2 regions of the Roseovarius halophilus (ex Wu et al. 2025) genome follow, and region 2 is predicted to be linked to the other one. Evidence: riboswitches for the same ligand, from Rfam matches in the RefSeq annotation. Region 2 holds a riboswitch; the other holds the start of a gene.
The links. Region 2 has a riboswitch for glycine ahead of gcvT (glycine cleavage system aminomethyltransferase GcvT). Riboswitches for the same ligand answer to the same signal wherever they lie in the genome.
Positions count from the first base shown of each region.

Region 1: linked by a shared signal. The riboswitch ahead of gcvT (glycine cleavage system aminomethyltransferase GcvT) and the one ahead of gcvT (glycine cleavage system aminomethyltransferase GcvT) in region 2 are both predicted to bind glycine.

Region 1 is NZ_JBKOTX010000008.1:2-8,913, forward strand. Features, by position in the region: partial or broken gene ACH107_RS02635 (aminotransferase class I/II-fold pyridoxal phosphate-dependent enzyme) at 1-615, shown strand, start outside; glycine riboswitch at 837-923, shown strand; gene gcvT (glycine cleavage system aminomethyltransferase GcvT) at 1,063-2,163, shown strand; gene gcvH (glycine cleavage system protein GcvH) at 2,175-2,537, shown strand; gene gcvP (aminomethyl-transferring glycine dehydrogenase) at 2,591-5,440, shown strand; gene ACH107_RS02655 (Na+/H+ antiporter subunit G) at 5,477-5,857, opposite strand; gene ACH107_RS02660 (K+/H+ antiporter subunit F) at 5,865-6,134, opposite strand; gene ACH107_RS02665 (Na+/H+ antiporter subunit E) at 6,131-6,622, opposite strand; gene ACH107_RS02670 (monovalent cation/H+ antiporter subunit D) at 6,626-8,158, opposite strand; gene ACH107_RS02675 (Na+/H+ antiporter subunit C) at 8,155-8,529, opposite strand; gene ACH107_RS02680 (monovalent cation/H+ antiporter subunit A) at 8,531-8,912, opposite strand, start outside.
Region 2 is NZ_JBKOTX010000191.1:832-9,743, forward strand. Features, by position in the region: gene ACH107_RS25995 (glycosyl hydrolase family 8) at 1-461, opposite strand, end outside; gene ACH107_RS26000 (cache domain-containing protein) at 579-1,634, shown strand; gene ACH107_RS26005 (glycosyltransferase) at 1,638-3,623, opposite strand; gene ACH107_RS26010 (HlyD family efflux transporter periplasmic adaptor subunit) at 3,634-4,797, opposite strand; gene ACH107_RS26015 (hypothetical protein) at 4,899-5,228, opposite strand; gene ACH107_RS26020 (hypothetical protein) at 5,596-5,943, shown strand; partial or broken gene ACH107_RS26025 (IS256 family transposase) at 6,176-7,413, shown strand; partial or broken gene gcvT (glycine cleavage system aminomethyltransferase GcvT) at 7,478-7,609, opposite strand; glycine riboswitch at 7,675-7,753, opposite strand; gene ACH107_RS26035 (MBL fold metallo-hydrolase) at 7,965-8,873, shown strand.

The DNA of each region.
Region 1 (8,912 bases), on a different contig from region 2:
GAGCGCTACAATGCCATGACCTATCTCGACGAGGTCCATGCCGTGGGCATGTACGGCCCGCGCGGCGGCGGCATCGCCGAGCGCGAGGGGCTGATGGACCGTGTGAGCATCATCGAGGGCACGCTGGGCAAGGCCTTCGGCGTGGTGGGCGGCTATATCGCTGCCTCGGCAGACCTCGTGGATTTCGTGCGGTCCTTCTCCAGCGGCTTCATCTTCACCACGGCCCTGCCGCCGGCGGTGGCCGCGGGGGCCTGCGTCTCGATCCGGCACCTCAAGGCATCTGGGGCCGAACGCGCCCTGCAAAAGGACAAGGTGGCGCAGGTGCGCGCGCGGCTCGACGAGATCGGCATCCCGCATATACCGAACCCCGGGCACATCATCCCCGTGATGGTGGGCGACCCGGTCAAGTGCAAGTTCATCAGCGACATGCTGATGGATCGCTTCGGGATCTACATCCAGCCGATCAATTACCCGACCGTGCCCAAGGGTGCCGAGCGGCTGCGCATCACCCCCGGCCCGGTGCATTCCGAGGCGGACATCGACCGCCTGGTGGGCGCGCTTTGCGACCTCTGGACCCAATGCCAGCTTGCCCGGCAGCCCCTGGCGGCGCAGTGAAGCGTTTTCGCGAAAATGCGCGTCGCACGACCCTTGTCGACGTTACGTGGGTGCTTGGCCGATAGTTTCGGGCGCGGCGAGGCCCAGATGGTGCGGGCATCGCAAGGGCCTGCCAACGCATGGGGCCGCTTGGCGCGCAAGCGGGGCCATGGGACACACCGAAGCCTTGCGGGCCGGGCACCACGGGGGACTTGTGATCGGGAAGTCCCCGCGCTAAGCTTGGTTGCGCGACGGGAGAACTGGCATTGCCAGTGCCGAAGGAGCAACCGCCCCGGTAAACTCTCAGGCTTCAGGACCGCCGCGCTATAGGACTCTGGAGAGTGGTGCCACATGCACCCGCCGAAGGGATAGCGATCTCAGGCAAACGGACAGAGGGGGCATTGACGCGGGCCGCGCCCGCACCCAATGCCCGGGGGCCTGCCCCCGGCCCAACGGACCGGAGGCGGCATGGCCGACCTGAAACGAACACCGCTTTACGAGCTGCACGCCGGGCTTGGCGCGAAATTCGTCCCCTTCGCGGGCTACGAGATGCCTGTTCAGTACGCCCCCGGCGTCATGAAGGAACATCTCTGGACGCGCGAGAACGCAGGGCTCTTCGATGTCAGTCACATGGGGCAGGTGATCCTGCGCGGTGCGCAGGCGGCGGCCGAGCTGGAGCGGCTGGTGCCCCAGGCGGTGCAGACCCTCAAGCCGGGCCGGCAGCGCTATGCCTTCTTCACCAATGACCAGGGCGGGATTCTCGATGACCTGATGGTCGCCAACCGGGGCGATCACCTCTTTGCGGTGGTCAATGCCGCCTGCAAGGCCGCCGACATCGCCCATCTGCGCGCGGGGCTTGCAACGACGCAGGTCGAAGAGGTCACCGACCGCGCGCTGCTGGCGCTGCAAGGCCCAAAGGCCGAGGCGGCGCTCTCGCGGCTTATGCCCGACGTGCTGCAGATGCGGTTCATGGACGTCGAGACCCATGCGTCGGATTTCGGCGACCTGTGGATTTCGCGGTCGGGCTATACCGGCGAGGACGGCTTCGAGATATCCGTGCCCTCCGAGAGCGCCGAGGCGCTGGCCCGGGCGCTGCTGGAGGACGACGCGGTCGCGCCGGTGGGCCTTGGCGCCCGCGACAGCCTGCGGCTGGAGGCCGGGCTGTGTCTCTATGGCGCCGACCTGGACGAGACCACCACACCGGTCGAGGCGAACCTGACCTGGGCAATCCAGAAGGCCCGGCGCGAGGCGGGCGATTACCCCGGTTTCGCGCGCATCCGCCACCATCTGGTCGACGGGCCAGCGCGGTTGCGCGTCGGCCTGCGCCCCGAGGGCCGCGCGCCGATGCGCGCGGGCACGCCGCTGTTTGCCGAAGAAGAGGCGGCAAGCCCCGTGGGCGAAGTGACCTCCGGCGCCCATGGCCCGTCGACCGGATGTGCGATTTCCATGGGCTACGTGGGCACGGCGCATGCCGCCCTGGGCACCCCGCTCTGGGGCGAGGTGCGCGGCAAGCGCCTGCCCGTGACCGCCTGTGAACTGCCGTTCCGGCCATCCAGCTACAAGACCTGAAGGAGAGAGACATGAAATTCACCGAAGAACATGAATGGCTGCGCGTCGAGGGCGAACTTGTGGTGGTCGGCATCACCGAGCACGCCTCGACCCAGCTGGGCGACGTCGTCTTTGTCGAACTGCCCGAGGCGGGCGACGAGGTGGCCAAGGATGACGAGGTCGTGGTGATCGAGAGCGTCAAGGCGGCCTCGGACATCCTCGCGCCGCTGGACGGCGAGATCGTCGAGATCAACGAGGCCCTTGCCGACACCCCCGAGCTGGTCAACGCCGACCCGCTGGGCGAGGCCTGGTTCTTCAAGATGAAGGTGGCGGACCTGTCGGCGCTCGACAGCCTGATGGATGCCGACGCCTACAAGGACTTCATCGGCGCATAGGGGGCGCCGCCCCCGCCCGCGCGTTACTTTCAACCCAAGGAAACAGGTGTTCGATGCCCTTCACCCCGACCGACTATCTTCCCTATGACTTCGCCAACCGTCGCCACATCGGGCCCTCGCCCGCCGAGATGGACGAGATGTTCAAGGTGATCGGTGTGGACAGCCTCGACCAGCTGATCGACGAGACCGTGCCGCAGGCGATCCGCCAGGCCGAGCCGCTGGATTTCGGCAAGCCGATGAGCGAGCGCAAGCTGCTCAACCACATGCGCGGGGTCGCAGCAAAGAACAAGGTTCTGACCAGCCTGATCGGGCAGGGCTATCACGGCACCGTCACGCCGCCGGTGATCCAGCGCAACGTGCTTGAGAATCCCGCCTGGTACACCGCCTATACCCCTTACCAGCCCGAGATTTCGCAAGGCCGCCTCGAAGCGCTTCTGAACTTTCAGACCATGGTGGCCGACCTGACGGGCCTGGAGATCGCCAATGCTTCTCTGCTGGACGAGGCGACCGCCTGCGCCGAGGCCATGGTCATGGCGCAGCGGGTGGCCAAGTCGAAGGCCACCGGATTCTTCGTGGACGAGAACTGCCATCCCCAGAACATCGCCGTGATGAAGACCCGCGCCGCGCCGCTGGGCATCGAGGTGATCGTGGGCGCGCCCGAGGACATGGACGCCGCGGCGGTCTTCGGGGCGATCTTCCAGTATCCGGGCACCCACGGGGGCCTGCGCGATGTCACGCCGCAGATCGCGGCGTTGCACGCGCAAAAGGCGATCGGCATCGTCGCCGCCGACCTGCTGGCGCTGACCCTGCTCAAGGAGCCGGGTGCCATGGGCGCGGATATCGCCGTAGGCAACACCCAGCGCTTTGGCGTGCCCATGGGGTTGGGCGGGCCGCATGCTGCCTTTTTCGCCTGCAAGACGGCCTACAAGCGGCACATGCCGGGCCGGATTGTCGGCGTCAGCGTCGACAGCCATGGCAACACGGCCTACCGGCTGTCGCTGCAGACCCGCGAACAGCATATCCGCCGCGAAAAGGCGACCAGCAACGTCTGCACCGCGCAGGCCCTGTTGGCGGTCATGGCGTCTTTCTACGGGGTCTTCCATGGGCCCGAGGGGCTCAAGGCCATCGCGCAGCGCATCCACCGCAAAACGGTGCGGCTGGCCCGAGGTCTCGAAGAAGCGGGTTTCCAGGTGCAGCCCGGCGCGTTCTTCGACACGATCACGGTCGAGGTCGGCGCCGCGCAGAAGGCGATCATGACAGCCGCCGTGGACGAGGGCATCAACCTGCGCGCCGTGGGTGACAAGGCCATCGGCATCTCGTTGGACGAGGCGACGCGGCGGCCCGTGATCGAGAAGGTCTGGCGCGCCTTCGGTATCGATCGCAAGGACGAGGACCTGAAACCGGAATATCGCGTGCCCGAGGCGCTGCACCGCCGCAGCGGCTACATGGAGCACCCGGTGTTCCACATGAACCGGGCCGAGACCGAGATGATGCGCTACATGCGGCGCCTGTCCGACCGCGACCTGGCGCTCGACCGGGCAATGATCCCGCTGGGCTCCTGCACGATGAAGCTCAATTCGGCCGCCGAGATGATGCCGGTCAGCTGGCGCGAGTTCAGCCTGATCCATCCCTTCGCGCCCGACGACCAGTGGCAGGGCTATGCCGAGCTGATCGCGGATCTGTCCGACAAGCTCTGCACCATCACCGGCTATGACGCCATGTCGATGCAGCCCAACGCGGGCGCGCAGGGCGAATACGCCGGCCTGCTGGCGATCATGGGCTATCATGCCGCCCGCGGCGACACCGGGCGCAAGACCTGCCTGATCCCGGTCAATGCCCACGGCACCAACGGGGCCAGCGCGCACATGTGCGGCATGGACGTGGTGGTGGTGAACTGCACCGACCGCGGTGACATCGACGTGGAGGATTTCCGCGCCAAGGCCGAGGCCGCGGGCGACACCCTGGCCGCCTGCATGATCACCTATCCCAGCACGCATGGCGTCTTCGAGGACACCGTGCGCGAGGTCTGCGAGATCACGCACGCCTTCGGCGGCCAGGTCTACCTCGACGGGGCCAACCTGAATGCCATGGTGGGCCTGTCCAAACCGGGCGAGATCGGCGCGGACGTCAGCCACCTGAACCTGCACAAGACCTTCTGCATCCCGCACGGCGGGGGTGGCCCCGGCATGGGGCCGATCGGGGTCAAGGCGCAGCTGGCCCCCTACCTTCCGGGGCATCCGGCAACGGGCGACGGCCAGGGGCCGGTCTCGGCGGCACCTTTTGGCTCGCCTTCGATCCTGCCGATCTCCTGGGCCTATGTGCTGATGATGGGCGGCAAGGGGCTGACCCAGGCGACCCGGGTGGCGATCCTCAACGCCAACTACATCGCCAAGCGGCTGGAAGGCGCCTACGACGTCCTGTTTTCAGGCGATAAGGGCCATGTCGCGCACGAGTGCATCATCGACACCCGCCCCTTCACGCAGGTCGGCGTCACGGTCGATGACATCGCCAAGCGCCTGATGGATTGCGGGTTCCACGCGCCGACCATGTCCTGGCCGGTGGCCGGAACGCTCATGGTCGAGCCCACCGAGAGCGAGACCAAGGCCGAGCTTGACCGCTTCTGCGACGCCATGCTGGGCATCCGCGAGGAAATCCGCAAGGTCGCTGCGGGTGACTGGCCGCAGGACAACAATCCCCTCAAGCATGCGCCGCACACCATGCAGGACATGGTCAAGGAGGACTGGGACCGGCCCTATTCGCGCGAGGTCGCATGTTTCCCGGCGGGCAGCTTCCGTGTGGACAAATACTGGGCCCCGGTGGGCCGGGTCGACAATGTCTACGGCGACCGCAACCTTGTCTGCACCTGCCCGCCGCTTGAGGATTACCGCGAAGCGGCCGAGTAATGGCAGCGCGGGGGCCGGTCCGGCCTCCGCGCGCGGTTAGTCTTTCGTGTCGTCCCGCAACGGCGGTGGATCGTCGTAGGGGGCCCAGCCGTAGTGATCGCCGGTCTCGGGCAGGTCCTTGGGCCGCACGTTGCGGGTGATGAAGGTCTTGGCGATGAAATTTGCCGTGATCGGCGCGGTCAGGAACAAAAAAAGCGTGATCAGCAATTCGTGGAACGACAGCGTTTCCTTGACCAGCAGGAAATAGAGCATCGAGGCGATCAGCACGCCGCCCACTCCGAGCGTCGTCGCCTTGGTCGGCGCGTGCAGTCGCTGCATGCTGTCGGGCAGCTTGATAAGGCCGAAAGAGCCGACCAGCCCGAAGACGCCGGCGACGACCAGGAAGAAACTGATGGTGATTTCGGCGATCAGGGACATGCGGGCCTCACTCGATGATGTCGCCGCGCAGGACGAAGCGGCAGTAGGCGACGGTAGACACGAAGCCGACCATGGCGACCAGCATCGCGGCCTCGTAATACATGGCCGTGCCGCGGTAGATGCCGTAAAGGATCAGCAGCGCGATGGCATTGATGACCATGGTGTCCAGCGCGAGGATGCGATCGGCGGCATCGGGACCGGTGCTGATGCGCCAGAGGTTGAACAGCAGGCCCAGGCCGAAACTTCCGAAGGCAAAGACAAGCGCGGCGGTCATCATTGGAAAATCTCCATCAGGCGGCGTTCGTAGCGAAGCTTGATCTGGTCGCGCACGGCGTCCGGGTCATCGGTGTGCAGGCAGTGGACGAGGATCGCCCCGGCATCGGCCGACAGCGAGGCCGATACGGTGCCCGGCGTCATGGTGATGGTCCCGGCCAGCACAGTGATCGCCTCGGCCGAGGTCAGTTGCAGCGGCACGGTGATCCAGCGTGACGTGATGGCGTCGTTGCGCTTGAACAGGATGATCAGGGCCACCTGGATGTTGGCGACCACGATGTCCCAGAGCACGACAAGGACGTACTCCATGACACGGAGGGGCCGGCGGATTCGGGGCCGGTCGGGCCAGTAGGGCGAGGTCAGCAGCGGCACGACCAATCCGAAGATGCTGCCCAGGATCAGGTTGCCCAGGGTCACGGTGTTGACCAGGCCCAGCCAGACGAGGACCAGCGTGAGGCTCAGCAGTGGATGCGGAAGAAGACGCGACACCATGGATCAGGACCCTCCGCGTGTGCTCAGCACGGCGCCGACATAGCCCGCCCGGTCGAAGATCTGGCCGCTTGTGGCCTCGAGGTAGCCGGCCAGCGGCCCAGCAAAGACCGCCAGCGCCCCGAGTAGGCCGACAGTGACGACGACCGGAGCCACCTGCAGGGGCCCTGCCGGCCTCGGCGCGGGCGCGTCTGGGCCGTCGCCGGGCGCGGCCAGGGCCGTGGATTTCCAGAACAGGGCGCTGCCCGCGCGGGCAAAGCCCACGATTGTCACCAATGACCCCACCAGGATCGCCGCCCAGGCCCAGCCGATCACGCCGGGCGCGCGCAGCGCGTCCAGGACCAGCAGCTTGCCCAGAAAGCCCGACAAGGGGGGCATCCCCGCCATTGCGACGGCGGCGGCGAAGAAGAGCGCGGCCATCAGCCCGTTTTGTGCGATCGCCGGACGGGTCGCCAGGGTGTCATTGCCGCCGCGTTGCGCCATCACGAGGTCGGCCACCAGGAACAGCGCGGCGGCGGCAAAGGTCGAATGCACCAGGTAATAGAGCCCCGCTGTCAGCGCCGCGGGGACGAAGGCCGCGACCGCCAGCATCAGCGTGCCCATGGACCCCAGCACCGAAAAGGCGATCAGCGGGCGCAACCGCCGCGCGCCCAGCACCCCCGCGGCCCCTATGGCCACCGTCACGACCGCCGCCGGAAACAGCCAGTCCCCGGCCAGGCCCTCGGTCGCCTCGGCGCCGGGGCCAAAGACGGTGGTGTGCACGCGGATGATGGAATAGGCGCCGACCTTGGTCATGATGGCGAACAGTGCCGCGACCGGCGCGGGCGCGTTGGAATAGGCCCCCGGCAGCCAGAATTGCACCGGGAACACCGCAGCCTTCACCGCGAAGACAACCAGCAGCAGCATCATGGCCAGGCGGACCAGCGCGGCCTCCTCCAGGGGGATTTGGGGCACCTTCTGGGCAAGGTCGGCGATGTTGAGCGTGCCTGTGGTGGCGTAGACAACCCCGAGCGCGAACAGGAACAGCGTCGAACCCGCCAGGTTTATGACGACGTACTGCAAGCCCGCGCGCATCCGATCGCGCCCGCCGCCGTGGATCATCAGTCCGTAAGAGGCGATGAGCAGGATCTCGAAGAAGACGAACAGGTTGAAGATGTCGCCGGTCAGGAAGGCCCCGCAAATACCCATGAGCTGGAACTGGAACAGGGCGTGGAAATGGCGGCCGCGCGCGTCCCAGCCCGTCGCCGTGGCATGGGTCAGCACGATCAGCGCCAGCACGGCGGTCAAGAGCACCATGAGCGCCGAGAGCCGGTCCAGCACCAGCACGATCCCGAAGGGCGCGGGCCAGTCGCCCAGGCGGTAGACCTCGGTGTCGCCGCCCGCGGCCTGCACCACCAGCCCCAGCGCGATGGTCAGCACGGCCAGCGTTCCGGCCAGCGAAAAGACCCGCGCCAGGCGGATGTCGTGGCGCATGACAAAGCCGATGATGGGGGCGAGAAGCGCCGGCAGGATGACCGGCGCGATGATCCAGTGGCTCATTTCGCGTCCTCTCCGCCGTCGTCGCCGGGCATCGGGGCATTCTCGGACCGGCCCAGGTCGATCCGGTCGCTGTCGGATTCCAGGAAGGCCCCGAGCGTCACCATGACGAGCACCGCGGTCATCCCGAAGGAAATCACGATGGCCGTCAGCACCAGCGCCTGTGGCAGTGGGTCGGTATAGCTGGCGGCACCGTAGGGTGACAGGATCGGCGGCATATCGGTGGTCAGCTTGCCCGCAGCAAACAGGAACACGTTGACCGCGTAGGACAGCAGCGCCAGCCCCAGGATCACCGGGAAGGCGCGCAGGCGCAGCACCAGGTAAACCCCGGCAGATGTCAGCACGCCCACGGCGCTGGCGACGATCATTTCCATGTCAGGCCTCCTCCTCGCGCGTGTCGGCGCGCACGACTGGGTCGTAATCCATCGGCTCCAGGTTGACGGTCTCGCCGGCGTGGCGGGCCAGCCGCGACAGGCTGTAGAGCATCAGCATCACCGCCCCCAGCACGGTCAGGAAGACGCCCAGGTCGAAGGCCATGGCCGTGGCCAGCTCGAACTCCTCGATGGGGGGCCAGTGGACATAGCCGAAGGCGCTGGTCAGGAAGGGCTTGCCCGCCAGCCAGGCCCCCGCACCGGTCAACCCGGCGATCAGCACGCCCCAGCCGATCATGGTGTGATACTTGATCCGCTGGCGGTTCTGCGTCCAGGCAAAGCCCGAGGCCATGTACTGCATCAGCAGCGCGATCGAGACCACCAGC
Region 2 (8,912 bases):
TCCGGACGCACGCAGGACACGGCGAGAAACCGTGCGATATCCCTGGCGCGATCCCGGTAGGCCGGGACGGTGAACCGCCGTGCCCCTTCCAGAAGCGCCCAAGCATAGAACAGATCGCCGTCGCTGGCGTTGTTGTAATCGGGCACCGGCGTCTCGGCATCGGGCAGCCAACGCCATGCTAGCAAAGGATCCTGGCGGACGCCAAGATGGCGCTCGGTCCAGTCGTACATTGTAGCAAAAGCCTGCGCATCCTCCCCGAACGCGGCCAGCAGCATACCGTAGCCCTGCCCCTCGGAATGGCTCGCGCCGTCCTGCAACGCATCGACCACACGACCCTCGGGCCGCAGGAACGCAGCCTTCCAGTCGGTCCAGCTTTCCGACATGCCAAAGGACATCGCGCTGACGGGACTTGCCACGGCACCTGTCATCAGAGCCAGACATGCCCGCCGGCGCATCTCCATATCCCCCCATGTATGCGTTCGGATCTCGACCTACAGACGTCTTGCACTAACTTGTGAGACTAATCATGTGAAATATCCAGCACAATGCAAGGATCCGGTAAATTTGCAAGGAAACCAATGCTCCTTCAATCGCTGACCCTGACCCGCGCCTTCTTCAGCTTCATCGCTGTTGGGATCGCGCTTTTTGCCATGCTCATGACCTGGCTGGTCCTCGACCGGACGCGAACATACGAGGTCGACGCGCTCGAAACCGCGGTCGGTGTGCGCACCCGCGCCGCGGCACATGACTTCGGTCGCGCGCTCGGCGCCGATTGGCTTAGCCTCGACCATATCGGCGAGCGGATGACCACGACAGGGCTTGAGAACCTGCGACCGATGCTGGATGCCGCGACCGGGGACCGGGTCTCGTGGGCGGGGTTTACAGGCCTCGACGGCACAGTTCTTGCGGCCTCGAACGGGATGCGCAAGGGGGCCAATTTCGGCGCGCAACCGTGGTTTCAGCGCGGTCTCGAAAGCGATTTCGCCGGGGACGTGCATGGCGCAGTGCTGCTCAGCGAGTTGCTAGGCGCGACCGAGGCCGAGCCGATCAGGTTCATCGACCTCGCCCGTCCGGTAACCGATCACAACGGCGATCCGTTGGGGGTGATCGGGTTCCGCATCGGTTTCGCCTGGGCCAAGCGGTTCCTCCGCGAAAGCGCTGACGCGCTGGAGATGGAACTCTATCTCATCAGCGGCGACGGGGAAATCATCATCGCGACCGACGGCACCGACGCAGAGCGTCTGAACCTGCCCAGCATGCGGGCCGCGACCGGGGCCAAAACATGGCCCGATGGGAAGCAGTATTACACCGCCACGATCCCGCAGGTCGTCAGTGGTGAGATGCCGTCTTTGGGGTGGCGCATGATGGGGCGCATCGGGACAGGCGCCGTGACCGGCGGCCGCACCGTGGTCGCCGGAATCGTCTCGACCGGGCTCGCCGTCGGCACCGGGCTCGTGTTACTGCTCGCGGTGACCTTCTCCAAGCTGTTCCTCGTGCCGTTCAGAATGCTCGCGCAAACTGCCGAAGACATCGCCGACGGGGCCGAGGTCTATCCCTATGAAAGCCGTTGCACTGCCGAGGCGAGACGCCTGTCGGCGGCACTCATGCGTCTGCAATCGCGGTTCGAGAAATAACCTTCACTCACCGCGGCGCCGAAAAGACAACCGCCACGCGGCATCGTGCAAGATGCTGAAAAAATGCGCCGCCCGGATGCTAGGTGCGTCGCCCTGGGTGTAGAAACGCCGCAAAAGCGCGTCATGCTCGGTCGGCTCGGGGAAGAGATGCAGACGCGCGCCATCGTCCTCGCGCGAGAACACGGTCACTGGCACGTCGCCCACATCGCGGATCTGCATGATGCCGCGCGTGCCAGGCTCCATCGGAACGCCGCGAATGCGCACCACATCGCGCGTCAGGCTGGCAAGCCAGACCCGGCGCGGCGGCCCGCCCTCTGGTGCGAATATGGCCCGCTCAGGCGCATCCGCGACGTGGCGCTCGCGGCGGGGCAGCTCCACGCAGGCCAGCACCGTGACCGACAGGACCACGAGATTGTAAAGCGTCCAAAACAGGATCACCGCCTTGCCGTCGCCCGTATCGTGGTACGCGAACCGGTCCGAAACGATACCGATCAAAAGCCCGGCGAGGGTCAGCACCAGCAGCACCGCGAACGGCATCATCAGACGCCATTGCACGATGATGCGGCTACGATCGCCGCCCTTGGCGGTCACCGAAAACGGATGACCCTTGGGGCGCAAGAGCCCCACCACGGCGGCGCGGGTGACCGGGATCGCGGCAACAAGCTGGCTGACTTCATTGAGTATGGGTACCACCATACCGCGCGATAGCAGGTTCAGCACGGTCAGGATCCACAGGAAGTAGACCCCGAAATAACTGATAACGTCGGGAACCTCGGCATCGACAACGGTGATGTTGAAGAACCAGTAAAGCAGTGGATAGACCACGGCGGCAAGGCGGAACGCAAAGCTTGTCAACCAGTAGAAGACCGAATCCGTGACACTCCAACGATCGCGGAGCCGAAGGGCGGTGTCGCCCAATGGTCCATGCCGCGAGCGCGCAATCTGCATCAGCCCCAGGCACCAGCGCGCGCGCTGCGCGACGTATTCCTTCAGCCCCTCCGGCGCGAGCCCTTCGGTCAGCGGCTCGTCCAGGTAGACAGTGCGCCAGCCCTTGTCCTGCAAGGTGAGGGTCAGCATGAAATCCTCGGTGATGCTTTCCGTCGGAAAGCCGCCGACATCCGCAACGGCCGGCCACCGGATCACCGACGAGGTGCCGCAGCAGAACGCGGTGCCCCAACCATCGCGGGCGGGCTGCATGTGATCGAAGAAGAACCGCTGCTCGTCGGGATAGGATCGCGACAGCCCGAGATTGTGCTGGATCGGATCGGCGTTGAAGAAGTGCTGCGGCGTCTGCACTAGCCCTACGTCCGGCGCGTGAAAAAGCGCCAGCGTGCGGGTGAGGAACTGCCGGTGCGGAACGAAATCGGCATCGAGAACCGCGATGAAATCGGGTGGGCCCTCGGCCTCGAGCAAGTGCAAGGCGTGATTGATGTTCCCGGCCTTGGCGCCAAGATTGTCGGGACGGGTGACGTGACGCACACCGCGCGCGGCGCATAGCTCTGCCAGCCAGTCGCGCCGCCCGTCATCGAGGACCAGCATGTCGAGGCGGTCATGATCGAGGACCTGCGTGCCGATGATCGTACGCTCGAGCGTCTCTTGATCCTCGTTATAGGTCGCGATCAGCACCGCGACACGAGGCGGCGGATCGGGCGCCCACCATTCGGCGTTCTCGTCCGCCTCGGTATGGCGCACCCGCACCCGGGACATAATGACGAAGGCGCTCAGCGACGAGATAAGCGCCAGCATCTCGAACGCGAAAAATGACCAGCTTGCGGCCCAGTCCCAGGTCAGCCCGAGCGGCGCGAGCGTTTCGGTCGCGCGCCAGTGCGCGTACCTGATCGCCAGCCCCCATGCCACCACGAACAGCGCCACCCGGTGCAAAGACGTCTCGCGGTCGATGACGAACGGCAGGATAAGCGCCGCACCTGCGACCAGCGCAAGATGCGCAAGGCTCACGTCGAACGCGGTCAAATACGGGAAGAACGTCATCGATGCGGGCTCAGTTCCACAAGCCGCGCAGCCAGTCGAGCGGGCGACGTTCGAAAAAGGCTTGGCCGGTCCGGCCTACCGCGCAATGCGCATCCGCGTCCTCGCGCAACGCCGGCACAAGAATTGTGACATTGTAGCCTTCGAGGTGAAGCTGGCTCGGCGAGACGGCGAGGTTGCGATAAAACGTTCCGGCCCCCGACCCCGCAAGTCGCAACACAGTGCCGGGATGCGCCTCGCCACCGCCCGAAAGGCGGAACCGCGCCTCGTCGCCGACCCTCAGATCGTTGTAGACGCTTTCTGTAACCGACAGCGTCACCATCGTGTCGCGGCAATCGAGGAGCCGCACGAGGGCATCACCGCGCTGCACGTGCTCGCCATCAGAGGCCAGCACCTCCCAGACCTGCCCGTCCACGGGCGCGGGCAATGACGCGACCCCGGCACGGTTGACGCGCAGCCGCTCTCGGTCGATCCGGTCGTCGATGGCCTGGAGCCGTGCCTTCGCCTCGGTAAGCCTGGCGACCTGATTGCCCTGCATCGTTTCAAGCTCGACGCGGCGTTGCTCGGCATTGGGCGCGTCGTTGTAGCCGTCGCCCAGGAACACGCCATCCTGTGTCGTCGCCAGCTCGATCTCGAGCACGGCGACACGCTCGAGCGCATATTCAAGCGCGCTCCCCGGCACGCGCGGATCGCCCAGATCCTGAAGCTGGCCGTCCTCGAGCAACCCGTCGATCATGGCGTCGCCTTCAAGCCCGGCCTGCAGCAGGTCGAGACGGGCGCGCGCATGCGACAGCCGGGTTTCAAGCTCGTCGATCCGCGCCGCCGTGAAGTGCTCGGAGCGCGCTACAAGCCGCTGCATCACCACTTCGGTCTCCTCGATCTGGCTCTCGAGACGCATCTGCTCGGCATCTGCAAACGCGCGCTCAATCAGCAGATCGTCGAGCCGCACGCGGTCCACGCGCGCATCGGTGACGGTCGCAATTTCCTTGCCATCAGAAACCGGTGCGCCCAGACCGCGATCGGGCAGGCTCAACTGGCCCGCGATCGGCGCGCGCACGGTGCTGAGCGGGGCGTTGACCACGGCGTTGGCGCTCGCCCCGGTGATCTGCTCGCCAATGATGATCCAGCCGGCGACGATGATGATCGCGACCCCGATAATCAGACGTGTGTATTTCATGTCCGCCTCCAGCTATGGAAAGTTTCGCGACTATGGCCCCCTCTCACGCGGCCCGTGCGGCCGGATAGGGGGCTTTCTGCGCGACAGGATGTGATCACCCTTCAGAACGTGTTGACCGAGAATCCGACGAAGATCTTTTCGGCGTTGAAGCGATATCCCAGCCGCAGCCGCACGGGGGTCTCGCGCAGCTGGTAGCTGAGCGCGAGCGATTCCTCGCGAAACGCGTCATTGTTGCCTTGGAGCGAGACCTCGGCCGCGATTCCCGTGGCGCGATGCCCGACCTGCGCCAGCAGGAGATACTCGCGCGCGGTCGTGTTGAATTCCCCTAGCAGAAACAGCGTGGCCCACTCGTTCATCAAGAACCGTTCGACACCGATCTTGGCCCCCAAATCGACATCCCTGGTGTTGTCGATACGCAGCGATGGTCCCACGCGCAGCCATGCTCCGGGTCCCAACGGCACGCCGTAATTACCCCAAAGCGTCGTGGCATGTCCCTCCTCGAAATCCTACCAGCCAATGGTGGCGGTGACAAGGTCGCGCCAATGGTGCCGGTCAAGCTCGATGCCTTAGGGGCATAGTCGAACTGTGCAAACGCGCCATCCGCCACCGCCGGACCGGGATTTGCGAGTGTGATAAGTGCGACCATTCCCGACAGGATTGCAGCGCAAAGAGGATGTGTAAGCCAATTACGCATGGTTATTCCATCCAGAAAGATGTGCTGCGCTTCCGGATACATTTTCCCGGTCTTGCTCCACGGTACACGACGCTGTTGCTTTGAGGGGCGATTTGGACTCGATTTTGAAGATTCTCTACCACAAGGATCTTCACGATGCTCATGTCCCTTATCGCCCCTCTGATGGAAAAGATAGCCCGCATTTCGATCTGAGCAAGACGCGGCTGGAAACGCTGGCCGTGCTGCTGGTCGGGCTTGCGAACGGGCGCACGGTGAACCTTTCGCATCTGGCCAGCCAGTTTCCGGGCGACGCGCAGCATGGATCGAATTACCGTCGTCTGCAGCGCTTCTTCCAGTTCGTGCAGCTGGACAGCGACATCGCCGCGCGGCTGGTCGTGCGAATGCTGAACCTCAAGCGCCTAAGCTCCTCGCGCTCGACCGTACCAACTGGAAACTGGGATCGCGCGATGTGAACGTGCTGGTTCTGGCCATTGTCACGTGACGGTTTCGAGTGCCGCTGATGTGGGTGTTGCTGGACCACGCAGGCAATTCCGCCACCGATAGTGTCCCAACGATTGGTGTAAGAGGCCGCGCGCGGAGCCCTCGGCGTAGCGCAGCGCGCGGCCGGTGGTGACGCTGGCGGCCACCGTCGATCTTCGGCAAAGGTTTGGGTTGCAAAACTCGAAACCAAAGACGGAGATGACGATGACCGATGAGAGAATGGCACTGCTTGATCTGGTTGAACAGCAGGCCGATGGCGATCTTGTGCGTGAAATGCTGGCCTTTGCGGCCAGCCGGATCATGGAAGCCGAGGTGGAGACGCAGACCGGCGCGGCCAAGGGTGCGCGTTCGCCCCTTCGGGAAGTTCAGCGAAACGGATACCGCGACCGCGATTGGGACACCCGGGGGGTCGCATCCCGCTGGAGATCCCGAAGCTGCGCAAGGGCAGCTACCTTCCTAGTTTCCTCGAGCCCCGGCGCACGGCCGAGAAGGCCCTCGTGGCTGTGATACAGGAAGCCTACGTTCAGGGGATTTCCACCCGCTCGGTGGACGATCTGGTCAAGGCCATGGGTGCGGGCGGCATGTCGAAGAGCCAGGTTAGCCGGCTCTGTGCCGAGATCGACGAGCGCGTGAACACGTTTTTGTCGCGGCCCCTGGAGGGGGCCTGGCCCTATCTCTGGCTTGATGCGACCTACTTGAAGGTCCGCGAGGGCGGGCGCATCATCAGCCGTGCCGTGATAGTGGCCGTGGCGGTCAACGAGGACGGCAAGCGCGAGGTTCTGGGTGTCGCCACCGGCCCATCCGAGGCGTGCGCGGGGAAAACGATCCCCCGGATCGTTTTCTGGTCCCGCTTACCGTTCTGGACCGACTTCCTGCGGTCTCTGGCCGACCGCGGCCTGCGCGGCGTGAAGCTTGTGATCGCTGACGACCACAAGGGGCTGCGGGCGGCGGCGCGCCGGGTCTTCAGTGCTACCCACCAGCGCTGTCGGGTTCACTGGATGCGCAACGCCCTGGCCCATGCCCCGGCCAAGCAACGCACCACGGTGGCCGCGATGCTCAAGACGATTTTTGCCCAGGAAAGCAAGGCCGACGCGGAAGCCCAGTGGGACACTGTCGCGGATGCACTCCGTGAAAAGCAGGACAAGCTCGGCACCTTCATGGACGCCTCGCGCGACGACGTTCTCGCCTACATGGACTTCCCGCGCGAGCATTGGACCCAGATCGCGTCGACGAACCCGCTGGACAGGGTGAACCGCGAGATCAAGCGGCGCACCGACGTCGTTGGCATCTTCCCGAACGACGACGCCATCATCCGGCTCGTCGGGGCAATCATGCTCGAGACCAACGACGAATGGACGGTCGCGCGCCGATACATGAGCCTTGAAACCCTCGCGCGCGTGAACGAAAATCCCAACATCAGGTTGCCCGCCGTGGCGACCTGATCAGATCTGGACCTTTCCGAAGGTCGGCGTTCTTACACCACGCCACGGGGCACTATCAGTTCTCGCGCGTCCAGAGATGTTCCTTCATGACGCCGGGGGCGTACTGAACAGGCATCTCGTAGCCAGCGAAGGGGACGAATTTCGCGCCAAGCCCGGCGTGCAGCTCGTAAAGCGGTGTTCGTTTCAGGTCGGCCATGCCGCCTCCGGTCCGTTGGGCCGGGGGCAGGCCCCCGGGCATTGGGTGCGGGCGCGGCCCGCGTCAATGCCCCCTCTGTCCGTTTGCCTGAGATCGCTATCCCTTCGGCGGGTGCATGTGGCACCACTCTCCAGAGTCCTATAGCGCGGCGGTCCTGAAGCCTGACGGTTTACCGGGGCGGTTGCTCCTTCGGCACTGGCAATGCCAGTTCTCCCGTCACGCATGGAAACACTAGCGCGACCACCCCCCGATCACAAGCCCCCACCCCGGTGCGTCACGCAAAGGTTTGGCTTTGCCGTGACGCGCAGCATGCTTTAACATAGAGAAAATTGAATATGAAAACCGGGAGGACACCATGCACATCGACCGCCGCACCCTGCTTTTGACCGGCAGCGCCGCCCTTGGCGCCGCCGCCCTGCCCCGCTGGACCCATGCGCAGGTCACCCTGGGCGATATCCGCATCGACACGCTCAGCGACGGCAACCTGGTGCTGCCGCGCGACTTCCAGTTCGGCGGGTTGCCGCAGGACGAGGTCACCGCCATCCTCGAGCGCCACGGCATCACCAGCAACGAGCTGACACCGGACTGCAACATCACGCTGATGCGCGACGGCACCAACACGGTGATCTTCGACGTGGGCGCCGGGCCGAACTTCATGCCCTCGGCGGGCAAGCTCTGGCAGGCGCTGGACGCGATCGGCGTCGCGCCCGCGGATGTCACCCACGTGGTCTTTACCCATGCCCATCCCGATCACCTCTGGGGGCTGCAGGACGATTTCGGCGATCTGGTCTTTCCTCAGGCGGAGTACATGATCGGCCGTGTCGAGCGCGACTACTGGCTGGACCCGGCCACGCCCGACACCATCGGCGAGGCGCGTCTCGCCTTCGCGGCCGGCGCGATCCGCTACCTTGGCGAACTGGAGGATCGGCTGACGGTCTTCGAGGACGGCGCGGAAATCCTGCCCGGGGTCGCCGCCCGCGCCACTTTCGGGCACACGCCGGGCCACATGGCCTTCGAGCTGCGCGGCGGCAGTGAAAGCATCATGGTGCTGGGCGATTGCATCGGCAACGACCACGTCGCCTTTGCACGGCCCGAGTGGCCGTCCGGGTCCGACCAGGACCCGGGGTTGGGCGTGCAGACCCGCACGGCCCTGCTGGACCAGCTGGCCAGCGCGCAGATGGCGGTCGTCGGGTTCCACCTGCCCTATCCGGGGATCGGCCGCGCCGAGACGTCGGGCAATGCCTATCGCTTCGTCGCGGCCTGATGACCGGGCGGGCGGCGGGGCCGGTTTCCCGGCCCCGCG